Regions from separate parts of the Citrobacter pasteurii genome, predicted to be linked through region 3. Evidence: predicted binding sites of a transcription regulator. Region 3 holds the regulator's gene; each other region holds the start of a gene.
What was found. The regulator Fur, encoded in region 3, represses iron uptake genes when iron is present. The targets are predictions, from matches to a motif close to ATAATAATGAGAACNACTATCAA.
Positions count from the first base shown of each region.

Region 1: a site for Fur is predicted at 8,742-8,764, ahead of bfd (bacterioferritin-associated ferredoxin). Genes of this name have one in related genera too.
Region 2: a site for Fur is predicted at 6,878-6,900, ahead of sufA (Fe-S cluster assembly scaffold SufA). Genes of this name have one in related genera too.

Region 1 is NZ_CP077262.1:668,824-679,598, forward strand. Features, by position in the region: gene I6L54_RS03200 (YheV family putative zinc ribbon protein) at 1-69, shown strand, start outside; gene slyD (peptidylprolyl isomerase) at 164-769, shown strand; gene I6L54_RS03210 (protein SlyX) at 883-1,101, opposite strand; gene fkpA (FKBP-type peptidyl-prolyl cis-trans isomerase) at 1,334-2,152, shown strand; gene I6L54_RS03220 (helix-turn-helix transcriptional regulator) at 2,320-3,042, shown strand; gene tusD (sulfurtransferase complex subunit TusD) at 3,042-3,428, shown strand; gene tusC (sulfurtransferase complex subunit TusC) at 3,428-3,787, shown strand; gene tusB (sulfurtransferase complex subunit TusB) at 3,795-4,082, shown strand; gene rpsL (30S ribosomal protein S12) at 4,208-4,582, shown strand; gene rpsG (30S ribosomal protein S7) at 4,678-5,148, shown strand; gene fusA (elongation factor G) at 5,245-7,359, shown strand; gene tuf (elongation factor Tu) at 7,429-8,613, shown strand; gene bfd (bacterioferritin-associated ferredoxin) at 8,799-8,993, shown strand; gene bfr (bacterioferritin) at 9,065-9,541, shown strand; gene I6L54_RS03270 (prepilin peptidase) at 9,538-10,005, opposite strand; gene rpsJ (30S ribosomal protein S10) at 10,385-10,696, shown strand; gene rplC (50S ribosomal protein L3) at 10,729-10,775, shown strand, end outside.
Region 2 is NZ_CP077262.1:3,027,304-3,038,078, reverse strand. Features, by position in the region: gene ydiK (AI-2E family transporter YdiK) at 1-583, opposite strand, end outside; gene ydiJ (D-2-hydroxyglutarate dehydrogenase YdiJ) at 797-3,853, shown strand; gene menI (1,4-dihydroxy-2-naphthoyl-CoA hydrolase) at 3,850-4,260, shown strand; gene I6L54_RS14820 (YdiH family protein) at 4,338-4,526, shown strand; gene I6L54_RS14815 (Vmh family MBL fold metallo-hydrolase) at 4,595-5,446, opposite strand; gene I6L54_RS14810 (LysR family transcriptional regulator) at 5,569-6,444, shown strand; gene sufA (Fe-S cluster assembly scaffold SufA) at 6,940-7,308, shown strand; gene sufB (Fe-S cluster assembly protein SufB) at 7,317-8,804, shown strand; gene sufC (Fe-S cluster assembly ATPase SufC) at 8,821-9,567, shown strand; gene sufD (Fe-S cluster assembly protein SufD) at 9,542-10,775, shown strand, end outside.
Region 3 is NZ_CP077262.1:3,783,864-3,794,638, reverse strand. Features, by position in the region: gene glnS (glutamine--tRNA ligase) at 1-1,142, shown strand, start outside; gene chiP (chitoporin ChiP) at 1,580-2,986, shown strand; gene I6L54_RS18475 (ChiQ/YbfN family lipoprotein) at 3,036-3,368, shown strand; gene tcuB (tricarballylate utilization 4Fe-4S protein TcuB) at 3,420-4,532, opposite strand; gene tcuA (FAD-dependent tricarballylate dehydrogenase TcuA) at 4,519-5,922, opposite strand; gene tcuR (tricarballylate utilization LysR family transcriptional regulator TcuR) at 6,029-6,955, opposite strand; gene fur (ferric iron uptake transcriptional regulator) at 7,083-7,529, opposite strand; gene I6L54_RS18450 (ryhB-regulated fur leader peptide) at 7,522-7,608, opposite strand; gene fldA (flavodoxin FldA) at 7,819-8,349, opposite strand; gene ybfE (LexA regulated protein) at 8,630-8,917, opposite strand; gene ybfF (esterase) at 9,046-9,819, opposite strand; gene seqA (replication initiation negative regulator SeqA) at 10,016-10,558, shown strand; gene pgm (phosphoglucomutase (alpha-D-glucose-1,6-bisphosphate-dependent)) at 10,583-10,775, shown strand, end outside.

The DNA.
Region 1 (10,775 bases), 1.8 Mb from region 3:
GCCGATAAAGAGGCGCGCGAGCACGTTCGCAAAGAAGAGCAAGTGATCGGGATTTTTCATCCGGACTAGCGATATGCCGCAGCTTTTTTTAAGCTAGAGGGTACACAGGTGCAGAATTCCGCTACAATCTGCGCCACTATTCTTTCCACGCTCAGGAGATATCATGAAAGTAGCAAAGGACCTGGTGGTCAGCCTGGCCTATCAGGTACGTACAGAAGACGGTGTGTTGGTTGATGAGTCTCCGGTGAGTGCACCGCTGGACTACCTGCATGGTCACGGTTCCCTGATCTCTGGCCTGGAAACAGCGCTGGACGGTCATGAAGTTGGCGATAAATTCGATGTTGCTGTAGGCGCAAACGACGCTTACGGTCAGTATGATGAAAATCTGGTGCAGCGCGTTCCTAAAGACGTCTTCATGGGCGTTGACGAACTGCAGGTTGGCATGCGTTTCCTGGCTGAAACTGACCAGGGGCCGGTACCGGTAGAAATTACCGAAGTGGAAGACGACCACGTTGTGGTTGACGGTAACCACATGCTGGCTGGCCAGAATCTGAAATTCAACGTCGAAGTTGTCGCGATCCGTGAAGCGACCGAAGAAGAACTGGCTCATGGCCACGTTCACGGTGCGCACGGCCACGACCACGATCATGACCACGGTCATGACGGTTGCTGCGGTGGTCACGGTCACGACCATGGTCACGAGCACGGCGGCGAAGGCTGCTGCGGCGGTGGCGGTAAAGGTAACGGCGGCGGCTGCGGTTGCCACTAAGCCGTATGTTTGCCTGATGGCGCTGCGCTTATCAGGCCTACGGTAGGTCGGATAAGGCGTTTACGTCGTCATCGGGCACAAAAAAAGCGGGAATATCCCGCTTTTTTTACGTCTCAATAATGTGGCGGCGGGGTCTCTTCAGACTGTGACGCGATATGAGACGGCTGAGTGGCTTTGAGCTTTTCTGTCAGCAGACGCAGATGGTCGCGCAGTTTGGCCATTTCCAGTTCATGCGCGGTCACGGTTACGTTCAGCTCTTCAATGGTTATTTCCTGAAACGCCAGGCGACTCTCCAGCTCAGCCAGGCGAGTTTCCATCGTAGTATCCTGCATGATTCACCTCTTCTGTTTTTCTCCGGCAGATCGCGGACTGCGGCGAATTCTACTTAACTTTGCCTGTTTGCACAGCACACAATCTTCGGTCACGAAACTAATTTAAACAAAAAGAGTCTGAAAAGTGGTGATAATAGGGCGTGCCTGTATGTTGATTTGTTCTGCAACGCTTTATAGTACATTTTTATGTTAGTTAACCCTGGGGTGAGATGCCCCGGCCCTGGAGAGATGGATGAAATCACTGTTTAAAGTAACGCTGCTGGCGACCACAATGGCCGTTGCACTGCATGCCCCGATCACCTTCGCTGCTGATGCTGCGAAACCAGCCGCTACCGCTGACAGCAAAGCAGCATTCAAAAATGACGACCAAAAAGCCGCTTACGCGCTGGGCGCGTCCCTGGGTCGTTATATGGAAAACTCCCTGAAAGAACAGGAAAAACTGGGCATCAAACTGGATAAAGATCAGTTGATCGCGGGTGTTCAGGATGCGTTTGCAGATAAGAGCAAACTGTCTGACCAGGAAATCGAACAAACTCTGCAGGCATTTGAAGCGCGCGTGAAGAGCTCCGCTCAGGCAAAAATGGAAAAAGACGCGGCTGACAACGAAGCCAAAGGTAAAGTATACCGCGAGAAATTTGCTAAAGAGAAAGGCGTTAAAACCTCTGCCACTGGCCTGGTCTACAAAGTGGAGAAAGAAGGTACCGGTGCCGCTCCGAAAGACAGCGATACGGTGGTCGTGAACTACAAAGGCACGCTGATCGATGGTAAAGAGTTTGATAACTCTTACACCCGTGGTGAGCCGCTCTCTTTCCGTCTTGACGGTGTAATCCCGGGCTGGACTGAGGGCCTGAAAAACATCAAGAAAGGCGGCAAAATCCAGCTGGTTATCCCACCGGATCTGGCTTACGGCAAAACCGGCGTTCCGGGCATTCCGGCCAACTCTACGCTGGTCTTTGATGTTGAACTGTTAGATATCAAACCGGCACCGAAAGCTGACGCGCAGCCAGATGCTGCGCCGGCAGATAAAGCTGCAGACAGCAGCAAAAAATAAGCTAACAGAAACCGCCGCCCACAGGGCGGCGGTTTTTTATTATCGACAGGATATAATTAATACTGGAAAGCGCCTTGTGCGCTGTATTACTTTAGATGCCCCTATAATAGTGATGAGCCTGCCCTGACAACATAACGACAGGCTCCTGAAAAGGAGTGCTTTTTTCCATGTCCAGGTCGCTTTTAACCAACGAAACCAGTGAGCTAGATTTACTGGATCAACGTCCTTTCGATCAAACCGACTTCGATATCCTTAAATCCTATGAAGCGGTAGTGGACGGGTTGGCGATGCTCATTGGTTCCCATTGTGAAATCGTATTGCACTCTTTGCAGGATTTGAAATGCTCGGCCATTCGCATCGCTAACGGTGAACACACGGGCCGTAAAATTGGCTCGCCGATTACCGACCTTGCGTTGCGTATGCTGCATGATATGACGGGTGCGGATAGCAGCGTGTCGAAGTGTTATTTCACACGCGCGAAAAGCGGTGTCTTGATGAAGTCGGTGACGATTGCTATTCGCAACCGTGAGCATCGCGTGATTGGTCTGCTGTGCATCAACATGAACCTTGATGTTCCTTTCTCGCAGATAATGAATACCTTTATCCCGCCAGAGACCCCGGAAGTGGGATCAGCTGTGAACTTCGCGTCCTCAGTCGAAGATCTGGTGACGCAGACGCTGGAGTTCACCATTGAAGAAGTGAACGCCGATCGTAATGTCTCCAACAATGCCAAAAATCGTCAGATTGTCCTGAACCTGTATGAGAAAGGGATCTTCGATATTAAAGATGCGATCAATCAGGTCGCCGATCGTCTGAACATCTCTAAGCACACGGTTTACCTCTATATTCGCCAGTTCAAAAGCGGTGATTTCCAGGGGCAAGATAAGTAATGCGTTTTGCCATCATGGTAACCGGGCCCGCCTACGGCACACAGCAAGCGAGTAGCGCATTGCAATTTGCGCATGCGCTACTCGAAGAAGGACACGAGTTGTGTAGCGTCTTCTTTTATCGTGAGGGCGTGTATAACGCGAACGTTCTGACATCGCCCGCCAGTGATGAATTTGATTTAGTACGAGCCTGGCAAAAGCTTTACCAACAGCATGGCGTGGCGCTGAATATCTGCGTTGCGGCAGCCTTGCGGCGTGGTGTTGTTGATGAGACTGAGGCAACACGGCTAGGGTTGTCTGGTGCTAATTTACAATCAGGATTTACTCTCAGCGGTCTTGGATCGCTGGCTGAAGCATCCCTGACGTGCGATCGCGTGGTGCAGTTTTAATGAAACGAGTTGCCTTTGTTTTTTCTACTGTGCCGCACGGTAGCGCATCCGGCCGCGAAGGGTTAGATGCCTTACTGGCGACATCGGCTTTAACGGATGATCTCGGCGTATTTTTCATCGGCGATGGCGTTTTCCAAATCCTCCAGGGTCAGCAGCCGGATGTCGTTCTGGCGCGAGACTATATTGCTACTTTCAAACTGTTAGGATTGTACGATATAGAACAATGCTGGCTTTGTGCGGCCTCATTGCGTGAGCGAGGCCTGGCAGAGGGGGCGAATTTTGTGGTTGATGCGACGGCGCTCGAACCGGAAGATTTGCGGCGTGAGCTTGGCAACTATGACGTCATTTTGAGGTTTTGAGGCTCTCATGCTGCATATTTTACATCGCTCTGCGTGGCTAACCGACTTCTCCTCCCTCCTGCGTCTGATCGCTGAAGATGACGAGCTTTTACTGCTTCAGGATGGCGTCACTGCAGCAATAGAAGGCAGTCGTTTCCTTGAAAGTCTGAAAAATGCCTCCATTAAGGTCTATGTACTGGAAGAAGACATTAAAGCTCGCGGGTTGGGTGGTCAAATTTCAGACAGTGTCGTCAGGGTTGGCTATACTGACTTCGTCAGACTTACGGTGAAGCATCTCAGCCAGATGACCTGGTAATTGTGGGATCGTTGTATATTTCTTGACACCTTTTCGACACCGACCTAAAATTCTGCGTCCTCATATTGTATGAGGTCGTTTTATTACGTGTTTACGAAGCAAAAGCTAAAACCAGGAGCTATTTAATGGCAACAGTTAACCAGCTGGTACGCAAACCACGTGCACGCAAAGTTGCAAAAAGCAACGTGCCTGCGCTGGAAGCATGCCCGCAGAAACGTGGCGTATGTACTCGTGTATATACTACCACTCCTAAAAAACCGAACTCCGCACTGCGTAAAGTTTGCCGTGTTCGTCTGACTAACGGTTTTGAAGTGACTTCCTACATCGGTGGTGAAGGTCACAACCTGCAGGAGCACTCCGTGATCCTGATCCGTGGCGGTCGTGTAAAAGACCTCCCGGGTGTTCGTTACCACACCGTTCGTGGTGCGCTTGACTGCTCCGGCGTTAAAGACCGTAAGCAATCACGCTCCAAGTATGGCGTGAAACGTCCTAAGGCTTAATGGTTCTCCGTTAAGTAAGGCCAAACGTTTTATATTAATGTCAAACTAAACTCTTAGAGTTTTGGACAATCCTGAATTAACAACGGAGTATTTCCATGCCACGTCGTCGCGTCATTGGTCAGCGTAAAATTCTGCCGGATCCGAAGTTCGGATCAGAACTGCTGGCTAAATTTGTAAATATCCTGATGGTAGATGGTAAAAAATCTACTGCCGAAACTATCGTATACAGCGCGCTGGAGACCCTGGCTCAGCGTTCTGGTAAAAACGAACTGGAAGCTTTCGAAGTAGCTCTCGAAAACGTGCGCCCGACTGTCGAAGTTAAGTCTCGCCGCGTTGGTGGTTCTACTTATCAGGTACCAGTTGAAGTCCGTCCGGTCCGTCGTAATGCCCTGGCAATGCGTTGGATCGTTGAAGCTGCTCGTAAACGCGGTGATAAATCCATGGCTCTGCGCCTGGCGAACGAACTTTCTGATGCTGCAGAAAACAAAGGTACTGCAGTTAAGAAACGTGAAGACGTTCACCGTATGGCAGAAGCCAACAAGGCGTTCGCACACTACCGTTGGTAATCCCTTCGGAGTTTTAGTCACCAGGCGGGCGCTTCTAGTAAGCAGCCCGCTTTGGGCTACTTAAATTGAACGCCTAAAAGATAAACGAGGAATCAAATGGCTCGTACAACACCCATCGCGCGCTACCGTAACATCGGTATCAGTGCGCACATCGACGCCGGTAAAACCACTACTACCGAACGTATTCTGTTCTACACCGGTGTAAACCATAAAATCGGTGAAGTTCATGACGGCGCAGCCACCATGGACTGGATGGAGCAGGAGCAGGAGCGTGGTATTACTATCACCTCCGCAGCGACTACTGCATTCTGGTCTGGTATGGCTAAGCAGTACGAACCGCATCGCGTAAACATCATCGACACCCCGGGGCACGTTGACTTCACAATCGAAGTAGAACGTTCCATGCGTGTGCTTGATGGTGCAGTAATGGTTTACTGCGCAGTTGGTGGTGTTCAGCCTCAGTCTGAAACCGTATGGCGTCAGGCAAACAAATATAAAGTTCCGCGCATTGCGTTCGTTAACAAAATGGACCGTATGGGTGCGAACTTCCTGAAAGTTGTTGGTCAGATCAAAACCCGTCTGGGCGCGAACCCTGTTCCGCTGCAGCTGGCAATTGGCGCTGAAGAAGCGTTCACCGGTGTTGTTGACCTGGTGAAAATGAAAGCCATCAACTGGAACGAAGAAGATGCAGGCGTAACCTTCACTTATGAAGATATCCCGGCTGACATGCAGGAACTGGCTGAAGAATGGCACCAGAACCTGATCGAGTCCGCTGCGGAAGCTTCAGAAGAGCTGATGGAGAAATACCTGGGTGGTGAAGAACTGACTGAAGAAGAGATCAAAAAAGCTCTGCGTCAGCGTGTTCTGAACAATGAAATCATCCTGGTAACCTGTGGTTCTGCGTTCAAGAACAAAGGTGTTCAGGCGATGCTGGATGCGGTAATTGATTACCTGCCATCCCCAGTCGACGTACCTGCGATCAACGGTATTCTGGACGACGGTAAAGATACTCCTGCTGAGCGTCATGCTAGCGATGACGAGCCGTTCGCTGCTCTGGCATTCAAAATCGCTACCGACCCGTTCGTGGGTAACCTGACCTTCTTCCGTGTGTACTCTGGTGTGGTTAACTCCGGTGACACCATCCTGAACTCCGTCAAAACTGCACGTGAGCGTTTTGGCCGTATCGTTCAGATGCACGCCAACAAACGTGAAGAGATCAAAGAAGTTCGCGCGGGCGATATCGCGGCTGCAATCGGTCTGAAAGACGTGACCACTGGTGACACTCTGTGTGACCCGGATCACCCGATCATTCTGGAACGTATGGAATTCCCTGAACCGGTAATCTCCATCGCAGTTGAACCGAAAACCAAAGCTGACCAGGAAAAAATGGGTCTGGCTCTGGGCCGTCTGGCTAAAGAAGACCCGTCTTTCCGTGTATGGACTGACGAAGAATCTAACCAGACCATTATCGCCGGTATGGGTGAGCTGCACCTCGACATCATCGTTGACCGTATGAAGCGTGAATTCAACGTTGAAGCGAACGTCGGTAAACCTCAGGTTGCTTACCGCGAAGCGATTCGTGCGAAAGTTACCGATATCGAAGGTAAACACGCTAAGCAGTCTGGTGGTCGCGGTCAGTACGGTCATGTTGTTATCGACATGTACCCGCTGGAGCCGGGTTCAAACCCGAAAGGCTACGAGTTCATCAACGACATCAAAGGTGGTGTAATTCCTGGCGAATACATCCCGGCCGTTGATAAAGGCATCCAGGAACAGCTGAAATCTGGCCCGCTGGCTGGTTACCCGGTTGTTGATCTGGGCGTGCGTCTGCACTTCGGTTCTTACCATGACGTTGACTCCTCTGAGCTGGCGTTTAAACTGGCCGCTTCTATCGCCTTCAAAGATGGCTTTAAGAAAGCGAAACCAGTTCTGCTTGAACCTATCATGAAGGTTGAAGTAGAGACTCCGGAAGAGAACACTGGTGACGTTATCGGTGACTTGAGCCGCCGTCGTGGTATGCTTCGTGGTCAGGAATCCAACGTCACTGGCGTTGTTATCCACGCTGAAGTTCCGCTGTCTGAAATGTTCGGATATGCAACCCAACTGCGTTCTCTGACCAAAGGCCGTGCTTCTTACTCCATGGAGTTCCTGAAGTACGACGATGCGCCGAACAACGTTGCTCAGGCCGTTATTGAAGCCCGTGGTAAATAAGCCACAGGATTAAAACCTAAGTCCCGTGCTCTCTCCACAGGGGAGAGCACTATAGTAAGGAATATAGCCGTGTCTAAAGAAAAATTTGAACGTACAAAACCGCACGTTAACGTCGGCACCATCGGCCACGTTGACCACGGTAAAACTACCCTGACCGCTGCAATCACCACCGTACTGGCTAAAACCTACGGCGGTGCTGCTCGTGCTTTCGACCAGATCGATAACGCTCCGGAAGAAAAAGCTCGTGGTATCACCATCAACACTTCTCACGTTGAATATGACACCCCGACTCGCCACTACGCGCACGTAGACTGCCCGGGCCACGCCGACTATGTTAAAAACATGATCACCGGTGCTGCGCAGATGGACGGCGCGATCCTGGTTGTTGCTGCGACTGACGGCCCGATGCCGCAGACTCGTGAGCACATCCTGCTGGGTCGTCAGGTAGGCGTTCCGTACATCATCGTGTTCCTGAACAAATGCGACATGGTTGATGACGAAGAGCTGCTGGAACTGGTAGAAATGGAAGTTCGTGAACTTCTGTCTCAGTACGATTTCCCGGGCGATGACACGCCGATCGTTCGTGGTTCTGCTCTGAAAGCGCTGGAAGGCGAAGCAGAGTGGGAAGCGAAAATCATCGAACTGGCTGGCTTCCTGGATTCTTACATCCCGGAACCAGAACGTGCTATCGATAAGCCGTTCCTGCTGCCAATCGAAGACGTATTCTCCATCTCCGGTCGTGGTACCGTTGTTACCGGTCGTGTAGAGCGCGGTATCATCAAAGTTGGTGAAGAAGTTGAAATCGTTGGTATCAAAGAGACTGCCAAGTCTACCTGTACTGGCGTTGAAATGTTCCGCAAACTGCTGGACGAAGGCCGTGCTGGTGAGAACGTTGGTGTTCTGCTGCGTGGTATCAAACGTGAAGAAATCGAACGTGGTCAGGTACTGGCTAAGCCGGGCTCTATCAAGCCGCACACCAAGTTCGAATCTGAAGTGTACATTCTGTCCAAAGACGAAGGCGGCCGTCATACTCCGTTCTTCAAAGGCTACCGTCCGCAGTTCTACTTCCGTACTACTGACGTGACAGGTACCATTGAACTGCCGGAAGGCGTAGAGATGGTAATGCCGGGCGACAACATCAAAATGGTTGTTACCCTGATCCACCCGATCGCGATGGATGACGGTCTGCGTTTCGCAATCCGTGAAGGCGGCCGTACCGTTGGCGCGGGCGTTGTTGCTAAAGTAATGAGCTAATTATTGCTTAATTAGCTTTGAGCTTAAAAAGGGCGCTTAGGCGCCCTTTTTGCTACCTGTGATTTAACCGTTGTCATATTTGTTCGCATTTTTTGTTCATTCTTCCATCGCGTAAATAGCGTTGTGCTATTGTAATCATAACTATTCTCATTTACACTTTGCGCAGAAATTGAACGGGAGCGATCATGTACGTTTGTTTGTGTAATGCGATAAGTGATAAAAAAATTCGCCAGGCTGTTCGCCAGTTTCATCCTCAGTCCTTTCAGCAATTACGTAAGTTTATTCCTGTTGGAAATCAATGTGGTAAGTGCATTCGTGCTGCGCGTGAAGTCATGCAGGATGAATTAACTCAAATGCCAGAATTTAAAGAGATCGCCTAAGTCACACTCTTTTTTTTGACATCCCTGTAGCCCCATCTACGCTCTAAGAGTGGAAGCGGAGGGACTATAAAATGAAAGGTGATGTTAAAATCATAAATTATCTCAATAAACTATTGGGAAATGAGCTTGTCGCAATCAACCAGTATTTTCTCCATGCCCGTATGTTTAAAAACTGGGGACTGACTCGCCTCAATGATGTTGAGTACCATGAATCAATAGATGAGATGAAACACGCGGATAAATATATTGAGCGTATTTTATTCTTAGAAGGTCTTCCAAACTTACAAGATCTAGGTAAGTTGGGGATTGGTGAAGATGTTGAAGAGATGCTGCAATCCGATCTTCGACTCGAGCTTGATGGTGCGAAAGATTTACGCGAAGCCATTGCTTATGCCGATAGCGTTCATGACTATGTTAGTCGGGACATGATGATTGAGATCCTGACTGAAGAAGAAGGGCATATCGATTGGCTCGAAACGGAGTTGGATCTGATTGGAAAACTTGGATTGCAAAACTATCTGCAATCGCAAATTAAGGTCAGCGACTAACCTCCCTGTATCAGATTTAGCCAGCCAACAACAAAACCCGCAGCCGCCAGATATGGCCCAAAAGGCAGCGGGTTTTTTAATTTCTTTTTTCCATGCGTCATAAATGCTACGCCTGTTATGCAGCAAGCCAGTCCGGCGGCAAGTAAGATCAACAGAGGTAATGAGTCCCATCGATGCCACGCGCCAAGTGCGGCGAGAAATTTTACGTCCCCATAGCCTAATCCTTCCTGGTGCCATGCCAGGCGGTATCCCCAATAGAAGAGAGAAAATACACCATACCCTGCAATGGCACCCCAAAGTGCATCGGACAACTGTGTGGGGTTGCAACATTGATGAAAAAGAAGACCACTCCAGAGAAGAGGGCAGGTGAATTTGTCGGGCAATAGCCCAGTACGCAAATCCTGAACCCCAAGCAGTCCGGATAGAGAGATATAAATCAGCAAAAAGGGAAGTTCAGTATTCATGTCTCAATCCGGTGCGAGAAAGATGTAACTCTCAGGCAAGTCGCGCTAGCTGCACAATGCCCGAATATCCATTTTGCTGACGTCTTTCCAGAGAATTTTCGCCGCGTGAAAGTGAATACAATCAGAGTGGAACAGCACTCGCATCTGCGTAAGAGTGATTAATTTCTACACGGCACTTGCGTCAGGCTGAGATTTACGTATAATGCGCGGGCTTGTCTTAATTGACGGCTGGTTCAATCAGGACCACTGATAGTCGATTTGACTATCTGACAATGTTCCCAATTGGGGAACTCTGTAAGAACGGTTACACTCTCCCATCAATCGTAATGGGTTTGAGGAGTAACTATTTCGTCTATAAAATAATTGGAGCTCTGGTCTCATGCAGAACCAAAGAATCCGTATCCGTTTGAAAGCGTTTGATCATCGTCTGATCGATCAATCAACCGCGGAAATCGTCGAGACTGCCAAGCGCACTGGTGCGCAGGTTCGTGGTCCGATCCCGCTGCCGACCCGCAAAGAGCGTTTCACCGTTCTGATCTCCCCGCACGTTAACAAAGACGCGCGTGATCAGTACGAGATTCGTACTCACAAGCGTCTGGTTGACATCGTTGAGCCAACTGAAAAAACCGTTGATGCTCTGATGCGTCTGGACCTGGCTGCCGGTGTAGACGTGCAGATCAGCCTGGGTTAATCAGGTCATCGAGCGATTGAGAGGTTGATACAATGATTGGTTTAGTCGGTAAAAAAGTGGGTATGACCCGCATCTTCAC
Region 2 (10,775 bases), 760 kb from region 3:
GACGGCAGGCGAAGTGGCGAATGCCTAGCGCCACCTGCTCACCGCGCCAGTACAGCAGGGCGCTGAATAGCAACATCAAGCCACAGTGCATCATAAAGCGGCCAATATGCGCGGCCTGACCAACAAACCAGGTGGTTGTGGTACCGATATAGGGACGAACCTTAGCCATGATAGCCGAACCGCCCATATCCAACAGGCTGTGCCATGCGCCATAGAGTTTGGCACCCACCAGAGGAATACTGTTTAACCACGTCAGATCCGGCAGCGTCATATCACCGGCGGTCACTGCATGGATCAGAGGACCACTGCCATCAACGATGCTGTTGACCAACAGGGCGATAGGAATAATGAATAACAGAACTAACAACAGGGTCATCACCAGCACGGCGAGTGAACGGCGTCCCCACAGCAATTTTTGTATACGTATCAGGATGGGCCAGGTCGCAATGACCACCGTACCTGCCCAGGCAAAACCGAGAATAAAGGGTTGCACAATCCAGAGACAGGCCACAATCATGATGGCTAAAAACAGCACCGATAGCAGCACTTGTGCAATATCCCTGGGCTGACGGAAATTTACCATAAATACTTTTCACCTTTGTCTTTGCGTCAGAACGTTGACGCGACGTGAACACGTTAATCACACTCTATAATGATGAGCAATTTCAGCGGTTTTGAACAGGCGGATTCTGCCTGTAAATCTGCTGAGCGTATTAGAAAAAAATGTGATACAACAAACAAAGCAACACGCAAACGATTAAATTCACAACACAGACCGCAGGAAAGGGTCACTATAATGATTCCACAAATTTCTCAGGCGCCAGGTGTCGTTCAACTGGTGCTCAATTTTTTGCAGGCGCTGGAGCAGCAAGGGTTCACGGGCGATACGGCAACGAGCTATGCCGATCGTCTGACAATGTCGACGGATAACAGTATCTATCAGCTTCTGCCTGATGCCGTGGTTTTCCCTCGTTCGACGGCTGATGTGGCGCTTATCGCCCGGCTGGCGTCAGAACCGCTCTTTTCGTCGTTGATTTTTACCCCTCGCGGCGGCGGCACAGGCACCAATGGGCAGGCGCTTAATCAGGGCATTATTGTTGATATGTCCCGTTACATGAGCCGCATCATTGAAATCAATGTGCAGGAAGGTTGGGTGCGGGTAGAGGCGGGGGTGATAAAAGATCAGCTTAACCAATATCTGAAACCCTACGGCTATTTCTTTGCGCCTGAATTGTCCACCAGTAATCGGGCGACGTTGGGGGGAATGATCAACACCGACGCTTCCGGGCAAGGTTCGCTGGTCTACGGTAAAACCTCCGATCACGTGCTGGGTATTCGCGCGGTATTGATGGGCGGGGATATTCTCGATACCCAGCCGATGCCGGTTGAATTTGCCGAAATGCTCGGTAAAAACAATACGGCGATTGGGCGCATCTATAAGACGGTTTATGAACGGTGTCGTGAGAACCGACAGTTGATCATTGACAAGTTTCCAAAGCTCAATCGCTTTTTAACCGGCTACGACCTGCGGCACGTCTTCAATGATGAGATGACCGAGTTTGATTTAACCCGCATCCTTACGGGTTCCGAAGGTACGCTGGCATTTATCACCGAAGCCCGCCTTGATATCACGCCGCTGCCTAAAGTTCGGCGACTGGTCAACGTCAAATACGATTCGTTTGACTCTGCATTGCGTAATGCGCCAGTGATGGTGGAAGCGCGCGCGCTGTCGGTCGAAACCGTCGATTCAAAAGTGCTTAATCTGGCGCGTGAAGATATTGTCTGGCACTCCGTCAGCGAATTGATTACCGATGTCCCGGATAAAGAGATGCTCGGGCTGAATATCGTCGAGTTTGCCGGTGACGATGAAGCATTAATTGATTCTCAGGTCAGTGCGCTGTGTGAACGTCTGGACGGGCTAATTGCCCGGCAGGAAGCCGGCGTAATTGGCTGGCAGCTGTGTACCGAACTAGCTGGTGTCGAGCGCATCTACGCCATGCGGAAAAAGGCCGTTGGTCTGCTGGGTAATGCCAAAGGCTCTGCGAAGCCGATTCCGTTTGCCGAAGATACCTGCGTACCGCCGGAACACCTGGCCGACTATATTGCCGAGTTCCGTGCGCTACTCGATAGTCATGGCCTGAGCTATGGCATGTTTGGTCACGTGGATGCCGGGGTGCTGCACGTCAGACCCGCGCTGGATATGTGCGATCCGCAACAAGAAGTGCTGATGAAGCGCATCTCTGATGATGTGGTGGCGCTGACGGCCAAATACGGTGGTCTGCTATGGGGCGAACACGGGAAAGGTTTCCGTGCTGAGTACAGCCCGGCGTTCTTTGGCAAGGAACTGTATCGCGAACTGCGCAAAGTGAAGTCGGTGTTTGATCCGCAAAACCGGCTCAATCCGGGGAAGATTTGCCCTCCGGAAGCCATCGATGCGCCAATGATGAAAGTGGATGCGGTTAAACGAGGGACTTACGATCGTCAAATCCCGCTGGCCGTTCGCCAGGAGTGGCGTGGGGCAATGGAGTGTAACGGCAACGGGTTATGCTTTAACTTCGATGCCAAAAGCCCGATGTGTCCTTCGATGAAAATTAGCCTCAATCGCATTCACTCGCCAAAAGGGCGGGCAACGCTGGTACGGGAATGGTTGCGTCTGTTGGCCGATCGTGGGATCGACCCCGTGAAACTGGAAAAAGAGTTGCCAGAAAAACGTGCCAGTTTACGTACGCTAATCGCCCGAACCCGGAACAGCTGGCATGCACGTAAGGGCGAATATGATTTCTCGCATGAAGTGAAAGAGGCGATGTCCGGGTGTTTGGCATGTAAAGCCTGTTCTACGCAGTGCCCGATAAAAATTGACGTTCCGGAATTCCGCTCGCGCTTTCTGCAGCTGTATCACACGCGCTATCTGCGCCCGCTCCGCGATCACATGGTCGCCACCGTTGAGAGTTATGCACCGCTGATGGCGCGCGCACCTAAAACGTTCAACTTTTTCATCAATCAACCACTGGTACGTAATCTGGCTAAAAAACACATCGGCATGGTGGATTTGCCGCTGTTGTCTGCGCCATCATTACAACGACAGCTGGTCGGGCATCGTTCGGCCAATATGACGCTGGAACAGCTTGAAGCTCTCAGCAAGGAGCAAAAAGCACGTACGGTGCTGGTGGTGCAGGACCCGTTCACCAGCTATTACGATGCACAGGTAGTGGCTGATTTCATCCGACTGGTAGAAAAATTGGGTTTGCAGCCGGTGCTGTTGCCATTCTCGCCTAACGGCAAAGCGCAGCATATAAAGGGCTTTTTAAACCGGTTTGCGAAAACGGCGAAAAAGACCGCTGAATTCCTCAACCGGGTGGCAAAGCTGAATATCCCGATGGTCGGTGTCGATCCGGCGCTGGTGCTATGTTATCGCGATGAATACACGCTGGCGCTCGGCGAGCAGCGCGGTGATTTCCATGTCTTACTGGTCAATGAGTGGTTATCGGCTGTACTGGCGTCACAACCGCCGGTCGCTATCGGTGGTGAACCGTGGTACTTCTTCGGGCACTGTACCGAAGTGACCGCTCTGCCGGGAGCGCCTGCACAGTGGGCCGCGATTTTTGCCCGTTTTGGCGCAAAGTTGGAAAATGTCAGCGTGGGGTGCTGTGGGATGGCGGGTACCTATGGCCACGAAGTGAAGAATCACCAGAACTCTTTAGGGATCTATGAGTTATCATGGCACCAGGCAATGCAACGATTGCCACGTAACCGTTGTCTGGCTGCCGGGTATTCATGTCGCAGCCAGGTTAAACGCGTAGAAGGCACGGGCGTTCGCCACCCATTACAGGCATTACTGGAGATTATAGGATGATCTGGAAACGTGAAGTCACACTCGAGGCGCTCAACGCCATGGGTGAAGGAAATATGGTAGGGCTGCTCGATATTCGTTTTGTGCATATCGGCGACAATACTCTGGAAGCCACAATGCCTGTGGACCATCGCACCAAACAACCCTTTGGTTTGCTGCACGGCGGGGCGTCTGTCGTGCTGGCTGAGAGCATTGGCTCGGTGGCTGGATACCTGTGTACGATGGGCACTCAAAAAGTGGTGGGCCTTGAGATTAACGCCAACCACGTTCGTTCTGCACGTGAAGGGCTCGTCAGAGGGGTGTGCAGCCCTGTGCATACCGGTTCACGTCATCAGGTGTGGCAAATCGAGATCTTCGATGAGCAGGGTCGGTTATGCTGCACCTCGCGACTGACGACCGCTATTTTGTGATGCATGTTGAGTTTGGTCATTATCTGCGCAGGTAATGGTGTTATACTGTGCAGGTTCTGAACACAAGCGAGGATGATATGTCTACCCAATTAGACCCGGCCCAACTGGCAATAGAATTTTTACGTCGTGATAAAACCGATCTTTCACCGGCTCAGTACCTGAAAAGATTGAAACAATTAGAGCTGGAGTTTGCCGATTTATTAACGCTCTCTTCGACTGAACTGAAAGAAGAGATCTATTTTGCCTGGCGCCTGGGCGTTCATTGATTCCGGTATGCCTGTCGTAATAAAAACCCCGACACATGTTCGGGGTTATTTTTTGCCTTAAATCTTGTTTACCACTTCATCTCACCGGTATTCACTTTCGCACTCAGTTCCAGAGAGCTTTCGTCTGCAAGGCCCGGCCATGCCGCGGTCATGGTTTTAATCACATAATCCGAACCTTTCTTCGCCTCTAATGCCTGCTCAAACGACTGCAAATAATCCTGAGTGAAGCGAATCGCTTTATCACCCGCCGGGCGTTCACCAATATAATGACCCGGGACCACCTGGGTGGGCTGTAAGCTCTGCATTTCGCTCAGTACGTTACGCCATGCACTACGCTGTTCTGCAGACTGAGTATCTGCCGTCCAGACGTGTATACCGGAAGCCACGCCTGTGCCGCCAATAATGGCCCGATTCGCCGGGATCCAGACATACGCCGCATAGTCATTAGGATGGCGTAATTCCAGCGTTTCGCCATCAACCGTAAATTGTGTTTGCGTGGTGGCCTGCGGAACGGTGAGCGATGTTGGCGCGCCGTCCTTCATTTGCGGGCCCCAGAACTGCAGCTTGGCCTCTTTGGTGGCGCGGATATGGTCTACCACCTGCGGCGTAGCCAGCACGTTGACGCCGGGGAAGGCTTTGACGAGTGGCTCAAGGCCAAAATAGAAATCCGGATCGCCAGACGTGATCACAATGGCTTTCAGCGTCTTACCGCTGGAGCGAATCCGTTGCACCAGTTTTTCACCGTCTTTGGTGCTGAATTGGGCGTCAAACAAAATCGCTTCTTTCGGGCCGGACACCAGCGTCGAAGAGACCGGGAAAATAGCCTTTTCCTGCGGATTGTAGACATCCAGCTGTAGCGGAGCGGCAAATGCCGAAGAGGCAAACAGGGGTAACAGCATAGCCAGTGTATTGATTTTCATAACGGGGAACCTTGTGCAGGATATTGTCTTTTGATCGTTCCCGTATTTTAAGGAAATTCGGATCTGTTAGAATTCCCATATCAGGACATGCTGAGTTTCATAAAACGATCGGATGGGATGCAATGGACAGAGTCATGGCGGCAACAGTTTTTAACCATATCTGTGATTTAGGCAGTTTGAGTGCCGCCGCGCGTGCGCTCGGGCTTTCCCGACCGATGGTCAGTCGCTATCTGGATGAGATGGAAAAGTGGACCGGGGCGCGGCTTATCCATCGTTCGTCACGACGGTTGACAATCACGCCTGCCGGCGAAGAGGCATTGCTGAAAACCCGCACCCTGGCACAGCTTTCGCGAGATATTGGTGCCGCCGGGCTCGCGCAAACCCCATCGGGTACGCTACGGGTGGCGTGTGCACATTTTACTGCCATACATATTCTGGCACCGGTGCTGCCCGCATTTCTTGCTCGCTATCCTGAACTCCGCATTGAAGTTGAGATCAACAATCAACCGGTAAGCCTGGTTGGGGAGCGTATCGATGTGGCGATCCGCATCACGGAAAATCCCGAACCCGGAACGATTGCCCGGCGCTTAGGGGATTGTGAATCGGTGTTATGTGCCTCCGTGGATTATCTTAACCAGCATGGCATCCCAAAAAACGTCGACGATCTTGCGCAGCATAATTGCCTTTATTACAGCGGGTTCGCCGGAAAGTCATGGCATTTTCTGGATGCGCAAGGGCAAGCCGTCACTGTGGCCATTAAAGGTAATTTAAGCGCCGGTATCTCGTCACTGCTATGTGAATCCGCCCTGGCGGGGATGGGGATTGCGTTGGTTCCTGAGCAGGAGGCGAGAGAAGGGCTGGCGCAGGGGAGATTAATACGACTTCTACCCCAACTACAGCCTAAACGCCTGCCGATTTATGGTTTATATCTTTCCCGCGATCACCAGCCTGCGGGGTTGCGACTGTTGCTGGATACACTGAATAAGACACAGTGCTAACGATGTGATTGAGCGTGTTTATAAAATAGTCAAAGCGCAATTTGTGTTAAAAAAAATTTTTCAGTGTATGAGATTCTTCTTATCGCCCCTTCAAGAGCTAAGCCATTGTGAGTGCCGGAGATAAGCGCCGGATGGGGTCGGAACCCTTAAGTCTGCCAGCATAGCAAGCAGACTTAAGGGTTTTTTATGGCCCACATGCGTTTTGAACCGCATTGCTCCCCGTAGTCATCCCCACCTATCCCTTAAATAGACATTATCTATACATCTTTTGGCATTTGACCTGCCGGAACGATTACACATTCATAATCTATTATTAATCAATGTATTGAATAAAAAAATCCATCCCTGTTAACCCTCGCCGCAGGGTCTATGCTTAATAAAAGTCGTCAAAAATGGCGGTTAACCCGAATGCCCCTGCTGTTGAGGGGTTGAAGTGATAATCATTATCACTAACATGGTGTTATAGCTTGAAAGCTAATGACTCGAGGTAACCCTATGGAATTGCATTCAGGAACATTCAATCCCAACGATTTTGCGTGGCGCGGGCTGACGTTAACGCCTGCGGCAGCGGCGCATATCCGTGAACTGGTGGCAAGGCAACCCGATATGTTGGGCGTGAGGCTAGGCGTGAAACAAACCGGGTGCGCGGGATTTGGCTATGTGCTGGACACCGTCAAGCAACCTGAGAAAGACGATCTGCTCTTTGAAACAGAGGGCGCCAGACTTTATGTCCCGTTACAGGCGATGCCGTTTATCGATGGAACTGAAGTCGATTTCGTGCGTGAAGGATTAAATCAGTTATTTAAATTTCATAACCCGAAAGCCCAGAACGAATGCGGCTGTGGCGAAAGCTTTGGGGTATAGGCGGTACTATGTCTCGTAACACTGAAGCAACTGACGATGTCAACACCTGGGCTGGCGGGCACCTCAATTACAAAGAGGGGTTCTTTACCCAACTCAAAACCGATGAACTGGCGAAAGGGATCAACGAAGAGGTTGTACGGGCAATTTCGGCAAAACGAAATGAACCCGACTGGATGCTGGCGTTCCGTCTGAATGCGTTTAACGCGTGGCTGACGATGGAAGAACCACACTGGCTAAAAGCGCACTATGACAAACTGAACTACCAGGATTACAGCTATTACTCTGCACCTTCTTGCGGCAACTGTGATGAAACCTGTGCCTCTGAGCCGGGAGCAGTGCAACAAACGGGCGCGAATGCGTTTTTAAGCAAAGAGGTTGAAGACGCGTTCGAGCAGCTTGGCGTGCCGGTCCGTGAAGGCAAAGAAGTGGCGGTGGATGCCATTTTCGATTCGGTGTCAGTCGCGACGACCTACCGCGATAAGCTGGCGGAACAGGGTATTATTTTCTGCTCGTTCGGCGAGGCCATCCACGATCATCCAGAACTGGTAAAAAAATACCTCGGTACCGTCGTCCCGGGGAATGACAATTTCTTTGCCGCGCTGAATGCGGCGGTGGCATCGGACGGCACGTTTATTTATGTGCCGAAGGGTGTGCGTTGCCCAATGGAACTGTCGACCTATTTCCGTATCAATGCAGAAAAAACCGGACAGTTTGAACGCACGATTCTGGTGGCGGATGAGGGGAGTTACGTCAGCTATATCGAAGGTTGTTCGGCGCCGGTACGTGACAGTTACCAGCTGCATGCGGCGGTGGTTGAGGTGATCATCCATAAAGATGCTGAGGTGAAGTATTCAACGGTACAAAACTGGTTCCCCGGCGATGGCAATACCGGCGGCATCCTGAATTTTGTGACTAAACGTGCGCTGTGCGAAGGCGAAAACAGCAAAATGTCATGGACGCAGTCAGAGACCGGTTCAGCCATTACCTGGAAATACCCGAGCTGTATTCTGCGCGGTGATAATTCGATCGGCGAATTCTACTCCGTTGCGCTGACCAGCGGGCACCAGCAGGCCGATACCGGCACCAAGATGATCCACATCGGCAAAAACACCAAATCGACCATTATCTCGAAAGGGATTTCCGCCGGACATAGCCAGAATAGCTATCGCGGCTTAGTGAAAATTATGCCTACCGCCACTAACGCCCGCAACTATACCCAATGTGACTCAATGCTGATTGGTGCGGACTGTGGGGCACATACCTTCCCGTATGTTGAGTGCCGTAACAACAGCGCTCAGCTTGAACATGAAGCGACGACCTCGCGCATTGGTGAAGACCAACTGTTCTACTGCCTGCAACGTGGCATCAGCGAAGAAGATGCTATTTCAATGATCGTCAATGGCTTCTGTAAAGACGTGTTCTCTGAGCTGCCGCTGGAATTTGCCGTGGAAGCGCAAAAACTTCTCGCCATAAGTCTTGAACACAGCGTCGGCTAAAATTTAAGGAAAGCACATGTTAAGCATTAAAGATTTACAGGTCAGTGTGGAAGAGAAGGCGATCCTGCGTGGGCTGAGTCTTGAGATTCGCCCCGGGGAAGTACACGCCATTATGGGGCCGAACGGTTCCGGGAAAAGCACGTTGTCTGCGACACTCGCCGGACGAGAAGATTATGCAGTCACTGGCGGGACGGTTGAATTTAACGGTAAGAACTTGCTGGAACTGTCACCGGAAGACCGTGCCGGTGAAGGCATCTTCATGGCATTTCAGTATCCGGTAGAAATTCCCGGCGTCAGTAACCAGTTTTTCCTGCAAACGGCACTGAATGCCGTGCGCAGCTACCGTGGCGAAGAATCGCTGGACAGGTTTGACTTCCAGGATCTGATGGAAGAAAAAATTGCGTTGCTGAAGATGCCGGCAGATTTACTCACGCGTTCGGTCAACGTCGGTTTCTCCGGCGGTGAGAAAAAGCGTAATGACATTTTGCAAATGGCGGTGCTGGAGCCTCAGTTGTGCATTCTGGATGAGTCGGACTCCGGGCTGGATATCGACGCGCTGAAAATCGTGGCAGATGGCGTGAACGCATTGCGTGACGGAAAGCGTTCGTTTGTTATTGTCACCCACTACCAGCGAATCCTCGACTATATCAAACCCGATTACGTCCACGTTCTCTACCAGGGGCGCATTGTGAAGTCCGGTGATTTTACGCTGGTTAAACAGCTGGAGGAGCAAGGGTATGGCTGGCTTAGTGAACAGCAGTAACGTGCTCCAACAGTGGCATCATCTGTTTGAAGCGCAGGGTGAGCGTCGCTCACAGCATGCGCAACAACACCTGCAACAGATGTTGCGGCTGGGGTTGCCGACGCGTAAACATGAGGACTGGAAATACACGCCGCTGGAGGGTTTAACCAACAGCCAGTTTGTCAGTCATGTCGCTGAGATAACGTCAGCCCAGTGTGAAGCGTTGGCGCCGGCAATTGATGCCATACGACTGGTATTTGTCGACGGGCAGTTCTGCCCGACGCTGAGCGACCGCATGGACGGCAGCGGCTTTGACATTACCGTTGATGATGCGCGTCAGACGCTACCGGCCGCCATCCAACCGGAAGTCTTTCTGCACCTGACCGAAAGCCTGTCGCGTAGCGTCACGCACATTCAGGTGAAGCGTAACCAGCGCCCCGCGAAACCGCTGCTGCTGCTGCACATTACCCAGGGGCTGGCGGGCGATGAGGTGAACACGGCGCACTATCGCCACCATCTGGAGCTGGCGGAAGGCGCAGAAGCCACCGTTATTGAACACTATGTCAGCCTTAGCGAGCTTCGTCATTTCACCGGCGCACGTTTAACCATGAACGTGGCGGTAAATGCCCATTTGCGCCATATCAAACTGGCGTTTGAGAATCCGGTTAGCCACCATTTCGCGCATAACGATATCCAGGTAGGGGCAGATGCGACGGCGGTGAGCTACAGCTTCTTACTCGGTGGTGCGGTATTACGCCATAACACCAGTACCCAGCTTAATGGGGAGAACAGCACGCTGCGCCTTAACAGCCTGGCGATGCCGGTGAAAAATGAAGTTTGCGATACCCGAACCTGGCTTGAACACAATAAGGGGTATTGCAACAGCCGCCAGTTACATAAAACGATTGTCAGCGATAAAGGCCGGGCGGTGTTTAATGGCCTGATTAACGTGGCGCAGCATGCCATTAAAACTGATGGTCAGATGACGAACAATAATCTACTGCTCGGTAAACTGGCAGAAGTGGATACCAGGCCGCAACTGGAAATCTACGCTGATGACGTGAAATGCAGCCACGGGGCGACGGTAGGGCGGATCGACGATGAACAGATGTTCTATCTGCGTTCGCGTGGGATTGGTCAGCAGGATGCCCAACAGATGATTCTCTACGCGTTTGCCGCTGAGCTGACGGAAGCCCTGAGCGATGAAACGCTGAAACAACAGGTACTGG
Region 3 (10,775 bases):
AAATCGATATGGCTTCGCCGTTTATCGTGATGCGCGATCCGGTGCTGTACCGTATTAAGTTCGCTGAACACCACCAGACAGGCAACAAGTGGTGCATCTACCCGATGTACGACTTTACCCACTGCATCAGCGATGCGCTGGAAGGCATCACGCATTCCCTGTGTACGCTGGAGTTCCAGGATAACCGTCGTCTGTATGACTGGGTGCTGGACAACATCACCATTCCGGTTCACCCGCGCCAGTACGAGTTCTCGCGCCTGAATCTGGAATACACCGTGATGTCCAAGCGTAAGCTGAACCTGCTGGTAACCGACAAGCACGTTGAAGGCTGGGACGATCCGCGCATGCCGACTATCTCGGGTCTGCGCCGTCGCGGTTACACGGCTGCTGCAATTCGTGAGTTCTGCAAACGTATTGGCGTGACCAAGCAGGACAACACCATTGAGATCGCTTCTCTGGAATCCTGCATCCGTGAAGATCTGAACGAAAACGCCCCGCGCGCGATGGCAGTTATCGATCCGGTGAAACTGATTATCGAAAACTACCCGCAGGGCGAAAGCGAACTGGTCACCATGCCTAACCATCCGAACAAACCGGAAATGGGCAGCCGTGAAGTGCCGTTTAGCGGTGAAATCTGGATCGACAGGGCAGACTTCCGCGAAGAAGCGAACAAGCAGTACAAGCGTCTGGTGATGGGCAAAGAAGTGCGTCTGCGTAATGCTTACGTGATCAAAGCTGAACGTGTCGAGAAAGATGCACAAGGGAATATCACCACCATTTTCTGCACCTATGATGCCGATACCCTGAGCAAAGATCCGGCCGATGGTCGTAAAGTTAAAGGCGTTATTCACTGGGTGAGCGCGTCCCATGCGCTGCCGATTGAAATCCGTCTTTACGATCGCCTGTTTAGCGTACCAAACCCTGGCGCGGCGGAAGACTTCCTGTCCGTCATTAACCCAGAGTCGCTGGTGATTAAGCACGGTTACGGTGAGCCGTCGCTGCAGGCTGCGGTTGCAGGCAAAGCGTTCCAGTTCGAGCGTGAAGGGTACTTCTGCCTCGACAGCCGCTATGCAACAGCAGACAAGCTGGTGTTTAACCGCACCGTTGGTCTGCGCGACACGTGGGCTAAAGTCGGCGAATAAGTCGCTACGCATCCAGTCTAAACGCCGCATTCATGCGGCGTTTTTTTCGCAAAAAAACCGTACGCCAGGCTCCGTTTGCGGAGCGAATTAATTACATGTCTGTAATAATGGAATGGCTGAATATTTTTACGTTTAAATAACCTACCTCAATATGAAATAGGCTGAAACCGATTTCATCCTCATGGAAAACAAGCAATTTTTTCAATTTTTCAACGCTTTTTTATCTGTCGATGAAAATGTAACAGAAAGCAATCAAATATGTGCGGTTGCTCATACTATTACATACTCGTTACAGAAAGAGATTGATAATTCGCGTCGCGAAAAATAGTCTATTCATTGTAGTCAATGAGGTTTTCTCAGTGCTACTTTTTTTAATTTTTGCTTTTTCGCTGTCCGCTTTTATCGGCAGCATTTTATACGTCAAAGAGGATTAACATATGCGTACGTTTAGTGGCAAACGTAGTACGCTGGCGCTGGCTATCGCCGGTATCACAGCAATGTCGGGTTTTGTTGTCGCTCCCCAGGTTCACGCCGAAGGTTTTATTGATGACTCGACCTTAACCGGCGGCATCTATTACTGGCAGCGTGAGCGTGACCGTAAAGATGTGACCGATCACGACAAATACAAAACCAACCTTTCTCACTCCACCTGGAACGCTAACCTCGACTTCCAGTCCGGTTATGCGGCCGATATGTTTGGTATTGATATCGCAGCATTCACTGCTATTGAAATGAACGAAAGTAGCGAAAGCGGCCATCCAAACGAAATCGCATTCTCTTCAAAAAATAAAGGCTATGACGAAGATTACTCCGGCGATAAGAGCGGGATTAGCCTGTATAAAGCGGCAGCCAAATTCAAATTTGGCCCAACCTGGGCACGCGCGGGTTATATTCAGCCGACCGGACAAACTCTGCTGGCACCACACTGGAGCTTTATGCCTGGTACCTATCAGGGTGCTGAAGCCGGTGCCAACTTCGATTATGGCGATGCGGGTGCGCTGAGCTTCTCCTATATGTGGGCTAACGAATATAAAGCGCCGTGGCACACCGAAGTCGATAAATTCTATCAGGCTGATAAAAAGACCAGCGTTGATTACCTGCATTCAATCGGCGCGAAATATGACTTCAAAAATAACCTGTTGCTGGAAGCGGCATTTGGTCAGTCTGAAGGCTACGTCGATCAGTACTTCGCCAAAGCCAGCTACAAATTCGATTTAGGCGGTAACCCGTTTACTACCAGCTATCAATTCTACGGCGCACGTGACAAAGTTGACGATCGCACCGTGAACGATATTTATGACGGCACGGCCTGGCTGCAGGCGCTGACCTTCGGTTATAAAGTAGCGGAAGTGGTTGATCTGCGACTGGAAGGGACCTGGGTTAAAGCTGACGGGCAGCAGGGCTACTTCCTGCAGCGTATGACCCCGACCTATGCGTCTTCAAACGGTCGTCTGGACGTTTGGTGGGATAACCGCTCTGACTTCAACGCCAACGGCGAAAAGGCCGTGTTCTTCGGCGCGATGTATGACCTGAAGAACTGGAACCTGCCTGGCTGGGCTGTGGGGGCATCATACGTTTACGCGTGGGATGCTAAACCGGCTACCTGGCAGCTCAACCCGGATGCGTACTACGACAAAAATCGTACTATCGAAGAGTCGTCTTACAGCCTGGATGCGGTCTATACCCTGCAGGACGGCCGTGCGAAGGGCACTATGTTTAAACTGCACTTCACCCAGTACGACAACCATTCAGATATTCCGAGCTGGGGCGGTGGTTACGGCAACATCTTCCAGGATGAGCGCGACGTGAAATTCATCGTTATTGCGCCGTTCACCATCTTCTAATGCCGACAGCGGCAGGCCGCAAGCCTGCCGTTTTGTTGAGGAGCGTGTTATGAAAAAGCTGATACTCATCGCCGTCATGGCATCAGGGCTGGTTGCTTGCGCGCAATCACCCGCGCCGAAAGAAGATAGCCGTCTTAAAGAAGCCTATAGCGCGTGTATCAATACCGCGCAGGGCTCGCCGGAGAAAATCGAAGCCTGCCAAAGCGTGTTGAATGTGCTGAAGAAAGAAAAACAGCACCAGCAGTTTGCGAATGAAGAAAGCGTGCGCGTACTGGATTACCAACAGTGTATCCAGGCAACGCGTACGGGTAACGATCAATCCGTTAAGGCCGATTGTGATAAGGTCTGGCAGGAAATTCGCAGTAATAATACGGCGAAATAAAACGTGGTATGAACAACAACGGGCGGAGAGATTTCTTCGCCCGTTTGCATTTTAGCGTCGTTTTTCAATTGCCCACTTGAGTAATGCCGCACAACGGTAAAATCCATGGGCAAATTTTCCGTAAGGAATGGTCAGAAAGAGCGCCATGACCACGCCGAGGTGAATGGCGAGCAAAATAGCCATCCATGACGTGTCTCTTCCCGCCAGCAGCGCTAAACCGGTCAGACTGGTCAGCAGCAGCAGTAAAATAAAACCGCGATCCATTGGCTTTTGCCGTGCGTCGCCATGTAGCGGTGAGCGCTTAATGTTCAGCCATAACAAACCAGCCGGGCCGACAACCAGGCCAATGCCACCCAACGTGCCCAGCATGACCGGAGCGCTGAAGAACGGATAGGGTGCTTCTATACCTGCGAAATAGTGATAGCCCGTCGCCACCACGGTGGCGGCAAAGCAGAGCATAAAACCGTAGAAGGTGAAGTGATGGAAGCGGCGGCGCATCAGGGTGAAGGCATCATCCGCTTCGTTACACCCTTTACCGTGCCCACCATCGAGATACTTTAGTGTCAGCGCATTGTGTGAGGCTTCAGCAATTTCGACGGAACGCGGCATCCCCGGAGAAATCTCGCGCCAGAAGCGGATAACGCCCGCCATCAGCAGACCTATCGCCAGAATAAATACCGAACCAAACATCCAGGCCAGCAGGTTATGCGGGAAAATTTGGTAGAAATCTCCGGCCAGCGGAGGATGGAGTAACGAGCCTTTTAACCCCATGGCGAGCAGTAAAAACAGGAGCAGACCGAAAACCAGCGACAGCGTTACGGTCATGCCAGCCCGGCGATAAAGCGCGCCAAAGGCGGCGGGTTGCGTATAGTGTTGATAGGTTTCCAGCCGGACTTCCGCCATCGCCTTCGGCACGTTGATGGCAAACTCATGGGGCGGTGCGTATTGACACGCGTGCAGGCAGGCGCCGCAGTTATGGCACAGGTTCGCCAGATAGTTGATATCCGCTTTACCGAATTCCAGACGCTGAGTCATCGCCGGGAACACGGCGCAAAAACCCTCGCAATAGCGACAGGCGTTGCAGACTTGCATCACACGCTCAACTTCTGCTTCCGGCTCGGTAAGCATTTTCGCTTCAATAATTAATTGCTCAAGCTGTTTCATGATGAGCCTCCTCACGCGCTGCCAGTGCGGCTTCTTTTCCGGCAATGCGGCCAAAAGTGGTGCCGATCGACATGCCTACGCCTGCGGTGTAGCCTTTTCCCAGCACGTTGCCCGCCATCATCTCTCCGGCGACGAACAGATTGCGACTTGGAAGCCCGGCAAAATGCACCGCGGCGTGTTCATTCACCTTTAACCCCAGGTAGGTGAAGGTGATCCCCGGACGTAAGGCATAGCCATAGTAAGGTGGCGTATCCAGCGGTCGCGCCCAATGTGTTTTTGCCGGTGTCAGATTTTGTGTTGCACAGTTATCCAGAGTGGTGTGGTCAAAGCGGCCTGGCCGGCAGGCGCTGTTGTACTGCATGACAGTATGGGTAAAGCGCTCAGTATCCAGCCCCAACTGGCGTGCCAGCTCTGCTAACGTCTTGGCCTGTGCACCAGGAAAAACCGGGGGCATGAAGTGACCGATCGCTTTACTGTCGATAATGGAGTAACCAATTTGTCCGGGCTGGTGGGCGACCAGACGTCCCCAGATGGCGTAGCGTTTGGGCCAGAAATCCTCTCCTTCATCATAAAATCGTTCTGCATCGCGGTTCACTACGATGCCCAGAGAGACACAGTCCACGCGGGTGCAAATTCCGCCGTCATATAATGGTGCTCTGGCGTCAATGGCTACACAGTGTGACTGGGAGGGGGCGCCGATGATGTCTGCCCCTGCGTCGATCATAAATTTGAGCAATACCCCCTGATTAAAGCGCGTGCCGCGAATCAGGAAGTTATCCGCAGGCCACTCGCCGCGGTCATTTTCCCCCCAGGCTTCACGCAGCCATTCGCGGTTTGATTCAAACCCGCCAGCGGCAAGCACGCAGGATTTCGCTGTAATACGCTCTTTGCCCGCCAGCGCCGCCACGAACTCGCCGTTATGCAGTTCAAGTGCCTGTACCGGGGTGTTATAGCGGATTTGCACGCCTAACTTTTCTGCGCTGCGATAATAGGCATTCACGAGGGCTTTCCCGCCGCCCATAAAAAAGGCGTTGGTTCGCGCGACATGCAAAGCGCCAGAGAGAGGAGGTTGAAAATTCACGCCGTGCTGGCGCATCCAGTCGCGGCATTGGGAAGAGGTACGGATCACCAGCCGTGCCAGTGCTTCGTTGGTATTACCTTCTGTTACACGCCAGAGATCCTGCCAATACTCCTCTTCAGGATAGCTTTCCACCAGGACATCCTGTGGCGCATCATGCATACAGCGTAAATTACGCGTGTGTTGGGAATTTCCTCCGCGCCATTCACGCGGAGCCGCCTCAAGCAGCAGTACCGAAGCGCCTTGCTCCCGGGCGGTTAAGGCGGCACATAGTGCAGCATTGCCGCCGCCAATCACCAGAACATCAACCATCGCATACTCCATTACCACTATTACCACTTAACCAATTGTTAAGTTTGTAATTAAAATGTATACGAGTAAGTTGTGGGGACGCTATGACGTGATGCTAAACAGCCCTTTAATTATTGTAAAGAATCGCACCTGGCCAGTGTCCAGATTCCACCAGTTGATGCATTACTTTGGTTAGTACCACACGGGCAGCGAGACCTGCTGGGGTGAGTTCATCGTCAGAAAGGCTGACCAAAAAGTTGGGGCGACTCAGTATTGGATTATGGATGCCGATCACTCTTAGCGTCTCTTTATCGAGATGGGAAATTGCCGCACCGGGCTGAAGTGTTGCTCCAATTCCGCTGCGAACGGCGTGCATCAGTAGCGTCAGGCCGTCAATTTCTGTGGCGATCTCAATGCGTAGCGCGTGTTCCTGACAAATCGCTTCCAGCCTGCCGCGCAGACCGTGGCCAGGGCTGGGCATGATCAATGGCATACGTGCCAATTGGGCTGGGGCAATATTGTCATCGGTAATATCAGCCAGTAGGGCATGAGTACCAATTAAAAATAGCCGTTCTTCGAGAATCGGTCTGGCGCTCCAGCGTAGGATCTTTTCTTTTTGAAATACCACCGCCAGATCAATCTGGCGGGTATTAATCATTCGCTCCAGGTTGCCAGAGAGGCTTTCCACTACATGCAGGCGGACATCACTATAGGTTTCTCGCATGGCGTTGATGAAAGGCATGCCGAGAACGGAAGCGGTACTGGGGGCCATGCCAACGCTGACGTGCCCGGAAAGTCTGGCCTCCCGTGCGGCGAGGATCGCATCGTCTGCGTGACGGAGCGCCAGCTGCGCCTGGGCGTAAAATGCCAGCCCGGCGCTGGTGGGCGTCACGCCGCGCGAGGTGCGTTGCAGCAGGCGAATAGCAAGTTCGTTTTCCAGACGCGACATCTGCTGGCTGAGTGCCGAAACCCCAATATTGAGATCGAGCGCCGCGCTACCCATGCTGCCGGTTTCGACAATGCGCACAAAATAACGTAGCTGGCGAAGTTCCATTTCGACTCTCCGGAAGGGACAATTGATTTTTACATTAAAGCAACACAAGAGTGGAGGGAAGGGGAAACGTACTGATAACGCGCATAAAAAAGCCAACCGGATGGTTGGCTTTTCAGAAAGCATTACATTACTTGCCGTCGTGCGCGTGCTCATCTTCGCGGCAATCACCTTCGGCGCAGTGACCGTAAAGATACAGGCTATGGTTGGTTAAACGAATACCATGTTTAGCCGCAATCTCACGCTGGCGCGCTTCGATGGAATCATCGCTGAACTCGACCACTTTGCCGCAGTCGAGGCAAATGAGGTGATCGTGATGATGCTGTTGAGTCAGTTCGAAGACGGATTTACCACCTTCAAAATTATGGCGGGTCACGATACCGGCATCATCAAACTGGTTCAGCACGCGATACACGGTCGCCAGACCAATTTCTTCACCCATATCGATCAGGCGTTTGTATAAGTCTTCCGCACTGACGTGATGGTTATCCGGTTCCTGAAGAACTTCCAGAATTTTTAAACGAGGAAGCGTTACTTTCAGGCCAGCTTTCTTTAATGCGGTATTGTTGTCAGTCATGCGGAATCTGTCCTGTAGCTAAACGATTCACTTCATTAACAGAAGTGACAGAAATTGCACTTGAGATAATGCGATTCATTATAGAACTGCCATGGCTAAATGAAAACTGCAAGTCTCTGGCATAAATTGTTAATCAAAACGTGGTATCGCCGACAAACACACTGTGCAACACCCGATTGGCATCCAGCCATTGTACAGGGTCAGACGAAAAAGTTACAAATTTGTAGCAATTATTTTGATTGGTTTTATCTATTGATGCGGCGCAGATGAATATCTACGCCGCACGAAATCAGGCATTGATGATTTCGTCGAGGTGCAGCTCTTCAGCGATCTGCTTAACCCATTTTTCTACGCGTTCAGCGGTCAGTTCCGGCTGGCGATCTTCATCGATAGCCAGACCGACAAAGTGGTCGTCATCTGCCAGACCTTTGGACGCTTCGAAATGGTAACCCGCCGTTGGCCAGTGGCCGACGATGGTGGCGCCGCGCGGCTCGATGATGTCGCGGATGGTGCCTAACGCATCACAGAAATATTCTGCGTAATCTTCCTGGTCGCCACAGCCGAACAATGCCACCAGTTTACCGTTAAAATCAATGTCTTCGAGAGTAGGGAAGAAGTCGTCCCAGTCGCACTGCGCTTCACCGTAGTACCAGGTTGGGATGCCGAGCAACAGAATGTCATACCCTTCCAGGTCTTCTTTGCTGCTTTTTGCAATGTCATGAACATCGGCTACGTCTTTACCAAGCTGTTTTTGAATCATTTTTGCGATATTTTCGGTATTACCGGTGTCGCTGCCGAAAAAGATGCCAGTGATTGCCATGAGTAAAATAACCTCTTGAAACTTATTGAAATGGTGGTGGCGCATTGCCCACGGATAAGGGCAATCATAGCAGAACAGTCCGGCATGCGGAAACAGCAAACACGCAGGACTGCACTCTGTGCTACACGATTTATGATTTATACCCGTCATACTTCAAGTTTCAGGTGCGTTGGCTTTCCTCGCTCACCCCAGTCACGTACTTATGTACGCTCCTGGAGATTCGCTGCGTCACCGCCTTCCTGCAACTCGAATTATTTAGGGTATGGAGCAGAAATTCAGACTAAGCCTGACCGCGCAACGCGGTGAGTTGGTTCATCAGCATCTCTTCGATGAGTTCACTGCGACTCATGTTGCGCGCCTCGGCCAGCTCGTTCAGAGCGTCAACGGCATCGGCGTTCAGTTTCAGTTCGACACGCTTAAGCCCGCGAACTTTGTCGCGTTTAAGCTGATTACGTTTATTAATACGTAACTGTTCATCACGCGAAAGCGGATTGGTTTTGGGTCGTCCCGGGCGACGCTCCTGCGCGAACAGATCTAATGTCGTACGGTCCGTTTGTTCTTTGGCCATGATCTTGGTGACTTCGGGGAAACAATCAGCCAGGCGTCCGCCCGGATGGATAGCGCGCCATAATACATCAGCAGGAGAGGCGCGCCAACGCCCACGCGCGTAATCACGCGCGGACGCTGAGTTTTTAATCAGTTAACCTGCTCGCTCAGATAACGACGGATGGCGCGCAGCACCGCCTCCGGTTTTTCTGCATGCACCCAATGCCCCGCGCCGGCTATAACGTGCGCCCGGGCCTGCGGGAATTGCGCCAGCAGTTGGTCACGATACGCTTCGGTAACATAGGGTGAATTGCCACCCGGGATAAACAGCGCCGGGTGTTCCCACGCCGGAATGGTCTCCCAACCGACGATATGAGGATATTGATCCCACAGCACGGGAACATTAAAGCGCCACTCGCCGTCAACAAAGGATTTCAGCAGAAACTGGATCACGCCTTCTTCTTGCAGGTGCTGACGCATAACGCTCGCCGCCTGCTGGCGCGAAGAGGATTGCGCGTCGGTGACTGCGTTAATGGCAGCAAAAATCTCATCGTGGCGGCGAACATGGTAGTCAACGGGAGCAATGTCGATGGCGACCAGCCGTGCGACACGTTCAGGAGCCAGCGCAGTCAGCGCCATAACGGCTTTACCGCCCATCGAGTGTCCAATAAAGATCGCTTTTTCAATCTGCCGATCGTCCAGCGTATCCAGCAGATCTTGCGCCATGGCCGGATAATTCATCTCCGGTGAACGAGGGGAGAGGCCATGATTTCGCATATCAACCTGGATGATGTCGTGATCGGCCACCAGATCGCGTGCCAGGATCCCGAGGTTATCCAGACTGCCAAACAGGCCGTGAACCAGGACGATGGGAGAATTATTGTGCGGGTTTTGCGCAGATTGCGCTCGGATATTCAATTTCATGGCAAAGTTCTTTTTTTCACACTGACGGGTTAGGGTATCATGTTGACCATTCTGCCACATGGCTGCAATAACTACGGTTACTCCGAGTTTTGCTGGTCACCAGGCTTGACGCTATCCGCTGTTAGGATTTGCCTTTACACTACAGCGTGTAAAGTCCTGACAACTTGTATTCAGCCAAACATTGCACTGGATTAAGATGAAAACGATTGAAGTTGATGATGAACTCTATAGCTATATTGCCAGCCACACCAAGCATATTGGCGAGAGCGCATCCGACATTTTACGGCGTATGTTGAAGTTTTCCGCCGCATCACAGCCTGTCTCTCCGGTAGTAAAAGAGGTCCGCGCCGTGCAACCTGTCGTGGAAGCCAAGCCGGTCAACCCCGCGAAAGACAAAGTGCGCGCCATGCGTGAACTGCTGCTTTCCGATGAATATGCGGAACAGAAAAAAGCAGTGAATCGCTTTATGCTGGTGCTGTCTACACTCTATTCACTGGATCACAACGCGTTCGCCGAAGCAACGGAATCGTTGCACGGACGTACGCGCGTTTATTTTGCAGCGGATGAACAGACGCTGTTGAAAAATGGTAATCAAACCAAACCGAAGCACGTGCCAGGCACGCCATATTGGGTGATCACCAATACCAATACCGGCCGTAAATGCAGCATGGTTGAACACATCATGCAGTCAATGCAATTCCCCGCGGAGTTGATTGAAAAGGTTTGCGGAACAATTTAATCCTTGCATTAGAGGGACCAGGCAATGGCAATCCACAACCGTGCAGGTCAACCTGCACAACAGAGTGATTTGATTAATGTCGCCCAGTTAACGGCGCAATACTATGTACTAAAACCGACGGCAGGGAATGCGGAGCACGCGGTGAAGTTCGGTACATCCGGGCATCGCGGTAGTGCGGGTCGTCATAGTTTTAATGAGCCGCATATTCTGGCTATCG